One region of the Cobetia sp. 4B genome, then DNA from elsewhere that is predicted to be linked to it. Evidence: predicted binding sites of a transcription regulator. Region 1 holds the regulator's gene; the other holds the start of a gene.
The links. Region 1 encodes FNR, which switches genes on or off when oxygen is low (the NO sensors DNR and NnrR bind a similar motif). Its sites were predicted from a motif close to TTGATNTANATCAA; they were not measured.
Positions count from the first base shown of each region.

Region 2: the regulator FNR is predicted to act here: its motif matches at 1,542-1,555, upstream of kdgD (5-dehydro-4-deoxyglucarate dehydratase).

Region 1 is NZ_CP059843.1:321,231-324,640, reverse strand. It holds gene H2O77_RS01470 (cbb3-type cytochrome c oxidase subunit I) at 1-368, shown strand, start outside; gene H2O77_RS01465 (cbb3-type cytochrome c oxidase subunit II) at 365-982, shown strand; gene H2O77_RS01460 (hypothetical protein) at 1,008-1,286, shown strand; gene fnr (fumarate/nitrate reduction transcriptional regulator Fnr) at 1,575-2,324, shown strand; gene H2O77_RS01450 (fatty acid cis/trans isomerase) at 2,550-3,410, opposite strand, start outside.
Region 2 is NZ_CP059843.1:1,583,431-1,586,840, forward strand. It holds gene H2O77_RS06800 (hypothetical protein) at 1-936, shown strand, start outside; gene kdgD (5-dehydro-4-deoxyglucarate dehydratase) at 1,628-2,542, shown strand; gene H2O77_RS06810 (aldehyde dehydrogenase (NADP(+))) at 2,590-3,410, shown strand, end outside.

The DNA.
Region 1 (3,410 bases):
TGCTGGCCATCATCGGCACCCTGCTGTGCGTTGCCGCCAGCTGGGCCACCACGCTGCTTCAAGGCAGCATGTGGCATGTGCCGGCAGATGACGGCAGGCCGCTATATACCTTGAGCGAGGTGCTGGAAGTGGCCCGCATGCCGATGATGATCTCGCTGGGCGGGCTCGCCTGCTGGGCGCTCGGCTTGCTGCTGATGCTCCTCAATGTGACGCGCACCCTGGCTGATCAAAAGAGCGAACGCCAAGCCGCTCACGAGCGCCAGCGCCTGAGCTCCGGCTCGCACAAGGCATCATCAGAACCTGCCAGGCACTCTGCGCCCCCCTCTACCACGCCCCCTGGCACAGCCTCGGGAGGGCACTACGCATGAGACATGTCCTGCTCGAACGTCACGCCGGCCTGATGACGGCACTATGCCTGCTCACCATGAGCCTCGGCGCCCTCGCCCAGCTGGTGCCGCTCGGGGCTCACCCCAGTCTCGCCAGCGCACCCGAAGACCTCAAACCGCTGAGCGCCCTGGCGCTGGAGGGCCAGCGCATCTACCAACGCGAGGGCTGTCAGCAATGCCACACACGCATGGTGCGCGATCTACCGGGCGATACGGCGCGCCACGGCGATGCGACGATCGCCCGGGAGCGCTACTACGACCGCCCTTCGCTTTGGGGCGTCGAGCGCTGGGGGACGGATTTGAGCCAGCTGCCTGCGCAGCATGATGACGCCTGGCAGCGCCTGCATCTGAATGACCCGCGCAGTCAGGTGCCGGGCTCAGCGATGCCCGCCTACCCGTGGCTGTTCGAGCGGGCGTTGAGCGGCGAAGGCATCGCGGCCCGCATGCGAGCCCTGCAAGGCCTGGGCGTGCCCTACGCGGAAGACGAGATTCTCGCCGCCCCCAATGACGTGCGTGGCACTGCCGAAATCACGGCGCTGCTCGCCTACCTGCAGCAGGCCGCCCCCGCGAGCGACATCGCCAGCCGCGACCCATGACAGGACACCGCTCAGGAGACACGACATGAATCTGCTGGAGACAACTGGACTCCCCCTGTTCTGGAATCTCTGGGTGCTGGCCCTCACGCTGGGCAGCCTGGTGCTGTTCGCCATGCTGGCACTGGGCAGCCTTTCGCGCGCCGCCAGCGCTGACAGCGACGAGCGCGAAGGCGATGGCCCCATGCAGGAACATCGCATCAACGGCGTACGTCAGCCTGACACACCAGCGCCACGTGCCTGGGGCATACTGGCACTGGCGACGCTGGCCGGCGCACTGATCCTGCTGCTCGGCGCAGCTGGCTGAGGCAGGTCGTCGCGGTATGGTCATGCGGGGCCAACCAGGCCTAAAGTTCACACACCTTGCAACGCCCATGGGTTGGGCAGGATAATGAATTAATAAAATCTAATATTATGGCGCCACGAAATTGCACTGCCCCAGCCGATGAGCGCTCAGACCCTGGCCGCTCGAATCACATCGGCTGAGCAGGGTAGCGGCGGGCGACAAGGCCCCGCCCCACCATTCGTTGCGCCCGAAAGACCCCTCCGCTGCCCTGCCCCAGGGGTAGCGGTGACATTCCTCAGGAGAGTCACCATGACGGCCAATGCACAGGCATCACACCGCTTGCGCGCCCATGAAGCCCGCTGCCAGACCTGTTCGCTGAGTTCACTGTGCCTGCCACTGGCACTGAACATGGAAGATATCGACCAGTTTGACGCCATCATCCGCCGTCGCGCGCCACTCAGAAAAGGGGAAGTACTCTTCACCCAGGGCGATGCCTTCGATTGCGTCTTCACGGTGCGCTCCGGAAGTCTCAAGCAGATCACCAATGAAAACAGCGGCATGGAGCAGCTGACCGGCTTCTACCTGCCCAGCGAGCTGGCCGGGCTGGATGCCATCGACAGCAATTGCTATCCCGGCACTGCGGTGGCGCTGGAAACCACCACCGTCTGCGAGATTCCCTTCGACCGCCTCAATGCGCTCTCGGAGCAGATGCCGGAGCTGAGGACCCAGCTGTTCAAGAGCCTGAGCAAGGAGTTGCACGAAGATCGCCGCATGATGATGCTGCTGTCGCGCAAGACAGCCGATGAGCGACTGGCGAGCTTCCTGGTCAACCTGTCACAGCGCTTCCGTCGCCGTGGCTATTCGCCGTACAGCTTCCGCCTCTCGATGGCACGCGCCGATATCGGCAACTATCTGGGGCTGGCCGTCGAAACCATCAGCCGTATCCTGACCCGCTTCCAGACCCAGGGGCTGGTCGACATTCGTGCCCGCGAGGTGCATATCCTGCATCTGGATGGCCTGATCGAACTGGCCGAAGGCGAGTGTCAGGGTGGTCGCTGATGACGCCTGCTGACAGCACAACACGCTGAGCGACACTGCGCTGATCCGCCGCCAGGGCGCCATGCCGGCACCACACAAGACAGAAGCCCGCCACGCAATTTGCGTGGCGGGCTTCTTCTTTCTGTCAGGCCAGTCGTCAGTCGTCCTGACAACCCTGACAACCCTGACAACCCTGACAGCCCAGATAGTCATGACAATAGGGCTTGTCTCGGCCTTCGCTGGCGATCAGCGGTTCTCGAGGCGGTTATAGTCCAGCAGGCCCGCTTCGACAGGGCGATCAGCATAGTTGGTGCGCAGCACGCTGTCGGAGAACTCCCAGAAGCGCGGGTCAGTCCGGCGCACCCCGATATCGGCCTGCAGGGCGCGATAGTCCTCTTCGGTCTCGAGTGCCGCCACACGCTCTGCCAGCCCCGTCAGGGTGTCAGGCGTCAGACGCCAGAAGGCATTCGGGTAATCGCCCGCCACGCCCCGCAAGACATCGAGAGTGTCTTCCTCAGGACGGCGATTTTCCTCCTCATCGAACAGACTGGTGATGTTGGCGTGGGCGGAATTGCGCAGCACGCTGTAAAGGCGCGGCGAGTCATCAGTGCCATCCTCCAGCGCGACGATCGTCACCTCCGGCATCAGGCTGGCCGAGACTCCCTGCACCGCAGCGAGGGCCTGCAGCTCATGTCGCACATGCTCATCCTCGACATTGCTCAGGCTGCGCTCATGGCCGAGTTCCGGTGCGAGGCGCTCCTGCATGCGCCGCATCAGCCCAAGGCGCGCCTGGTCCGGCGATGACAGCTCCTGCGGTGTCCAGACGATGCCACTGGGCGCATCGAACTGCGGCGGCTTCTTGAACAGCAGCTCGCCAAGGCCGGGGCTGACGTCGCGATACCAGCTGTCATGCACCGCCTGGCGCTCACCTGCCGGCAACAGCACCAGCAGGTTGTTCTCGCCTTCCATGCGCAGGAAGTCCATGTACAGACGGGTGACCAGCTGATGGCCGAGATTGCCGTAGACATCGAAGCCGGCGACCAGCAGATAGTGGATGCGCTCCAGCATCGGGTAATCGATGATCCAGCCCGTCTTGGGCACGCCACC
Region 2 (3,410 bases), 1.3 Mb from region 1:
TTGAAGTGGTTCGTGGATGCAGCGGGGGCAGAGATCGGATCGGCTACCGAACTCTGGACCTTGGCTGAAACGGCGATCTGGACAGGGGTACGAGTGCCAGGGCAACCAGATTTCACCCTATGGCACGTAATATTCTTCGCCTGGTTTGCCAACATGGCCATGCATGTAGGGATGTCAGATCTTTCAGTGCTGCGCTTTGCTCGCAAGAGCTGGTATAGCATCGCCTCGGCTGCAGGGATGTATGTAGGTCATTTCATGGCATGGATTGCCGCCTCAATGCTGTTCGCTTTCCAGATGTACGATGCGGGCTTGACCACGGACAGTGCCATGATCGCTGCTGCCGAGGCAGGACGAATCCCCAACCCACTTCCAGGACCACTGGCTGATCAAGCGTTGGGTGTTGCCGGGTTGATCTGTGTAATCATCGCTGGGTGGACTACTGCTAACCCAACCATTTATCGAGCCGGTTTGGCCTTCCAGGCGATCATCCCTAATGTTTCGCGCTTCAAAGTGACCCTGGGCACGGGACTGCTGACCACATTCGTAGCGATGTTTCCGGGAGTGGCGATGCAGCTACTTGGTTTCGTGGCGCTATATGGATTGTTGTTGATGCCCATCGGGGCGGTAATTGTCATCGATTACTGGGTGCTCCCCAAGCTGGGGCTCAAAAACTTCTATGCCGAAGGGGTAAATCGCAAGTTCACGTATCCAGTCTTGGCGACTTGGCTGATCACGTTGGCGATTTGCCTGGGACTAGTGGAATACGCGGAAATCGAGATCTTCTTCGTTGCCTTGCCAGGCTGGTTCATCGCCGCATTACTCTTTATCGGATTGAGCTATCTGGCTCAGAGAGAAGATTCGACTCAATCTATTGGAAGAGACAGTAGCTCCAATAGTGCGCAGGTTGGGACAATGCATACTTCGGTGAAGGAGTGATCGCTATGCGAAAAGCATTACAAACAATTTCAATGTTAATGCTGGTCCTGACAGTATTGTTTCCTGTGCTGTATCTTATCGACGCTATCGATGCGTCATTAATGAAAACCAGTATTCTAGGAGTTACAATAGTCTGGTTCGTCGTCACTCCTTTTTGGATGGGACGTCAAACTAATAGCCAATGTTAATTAACTAGCTAGAATAACTAACGAAAGAGTGGGGGCTTTCCTTGTAAAAAAGCCCCCGCCAATTAATGCATGATTTACCGTGTAAAGTAATAGTTCGAAGCTATAATAAATGCTAGAATCTATTTGTAATAAGAATAGGAATAAATCGGTGCAATTACCTTGTGTTTTTATGTATATTTTCTCGTGATAATCGAGTCGCAGTAGTCTTTTTATGTGTATACTTGTTGAGTGCCTTACATACAATAGTCAGGACTAAAAATATTATTGGTGTAAGTCAATAAATTTCTGTCTACGATGCCAACAGTACCAGTTGATTTGACTTCTCTGTTCTACCGTCAGCCCTCAAGCTATGTGGTAAAAATTATACTTTAGTCAAGGTGACGCACAAAAAGTTGGCTGCTCTCCAATTCCGTTTGTATGATGTATGACAACAACGAGGTGAAGGCTACCTGTACCACCGATTCCCCATCGGGCATTCGAAAACAAGACAAGAGGATGATTCAATGCATTTTCAACACACAGAGGTCAAGCAGGCGATCAGCGATGGATTGCTATCGTTCCCCGTAACCGATTTCGATGCTCAGGGACGTTTTGATGCCGAAAGCTATCGACAGCGTTTGGAATGGTTTATTAGTCACGAGATCTCCGCTGTATTCGTTGCAGGCGGTACAGGTGAGTTCTTCAGCCTCTCCATCGACGAGTTTCGAGAGATTGTACGTTTGGCTGTTCAGACGGTTGATGGGAAATTGCCTGTTATAGCTAGTGCCGGTCTCAGTGTAGAGATGGGGAGTGAGTTTGCACGTATCGCTGAGGAAGAGGGCGCAGATGGAATTCTGCTGATGCCTCCTTATCTGACAGAGTGCCCACAAGAGGGGCTCGTGGATTATGCTCAACAGATCTGCCAATCTACCTCGATCAGTGTAATTTATTACAACCGTGGTAATGGAGTGATGAACCCCAACTCAGTACAGCGCCTGGCTAATGTTTGCCCAAATCTTATCGGGCTCAAGGACGGCAAAGGCGATATGCAGGCCCTAAATCGAATCATTAAGACGGTAGGCAACCGTTTGGCATATGTGGGCGGTGTTCCTACGGCCGAAATCATCGCTGAAGCATATCTTGCCGTCGGCGTGAACACATATTCGAGTGCTGTATTCAACTTTGTGCCAGACATGGCCGTCAGATTTTATAAAGCATTGCGATCCGGTGATGCTGAAACCGTACATCATATTTCGCGAGATTTTTTCCTGCCTTTCGTCAACTTGCGAGACCGCAAGTCAGGCTATGCCGTCAGTTTGATTAAAGCTGGAACCGATATTATTGGACGTCCATCCGGTAGTGTACGTGCGCCATTAGAAATGCCCACTGAGAATGAAGTGCGAGTCTTGAAGGAACTGGTGGCGGTCGCTAATACCTGAGATTTGTACTAGATGAATTTTTGATTTTCCTTAACAGGAGAAAAATGATGAGGCTAGAGGGTAAACAATTGGTGGGTGCTGAAGCTATCGCAGCCACAGGTACAATGATTTACGCTGTAAATCCGCAGACCAATGAGCAACTCGAACCGGGCTATGCGGCGGGCGGCACAGTGGAGGTAGAGCAAGCCTGCTCATTGGCCTGGGAAGCCTTTGACGCCTATCGCGAAGCTGAGCTGGAGATACGGGCGCAGTTTCTCGAAGGGATCGCTGACGAGGTTGAGGCCATTGGGGATCTTCTGATAGAGCGCGCGATGGCTGAGACCGGCCTTCCAAGGCCTCGTCTCGAAGGCGAGCGCGGGCGCACCTGCTCTCAGCTGCGCTTATTCGCGAACGTTGTAAGGGCCGGTGAGTGGCTTGATGTACGTATCGATTCTGCACTTCCTGAGCGTCAGCCCATGCCGCGGGTCGATCTGCGGCAGCGGCACATAGCGCTGGGTCCAGTGGCAGTATTTGGGGCATCAAATTTCCCGCTAGCGTTCTCTGTCGCAGGTGGTGATACTGCCTCCGCCCTGGCAGCTGGCTGCCCGGTGGTGGTCAAAGCTCACTCTGCGCACCCAGGAACTTCAGAGCTCGTGGGTCGCGCGATTCAGCGAGCAGTAAAGAAATTCCAGCTCCCTCCGGGTGTGTTTTCCTTGCTCTATGGTTCTGGTCGTGAGGTAGGACAAGGACTAGTCACTGATGCTCGTATTAAAGCGGTAGGGTTTACGGGATCGCGCAGTGGCGGAACTGCACTGGTGGCAGCAGCTCAAGCGCGTCCAGAGCCGATTCCAGTTTATGCAGAAATGAGCTCGATCAATCCGGTATTTTT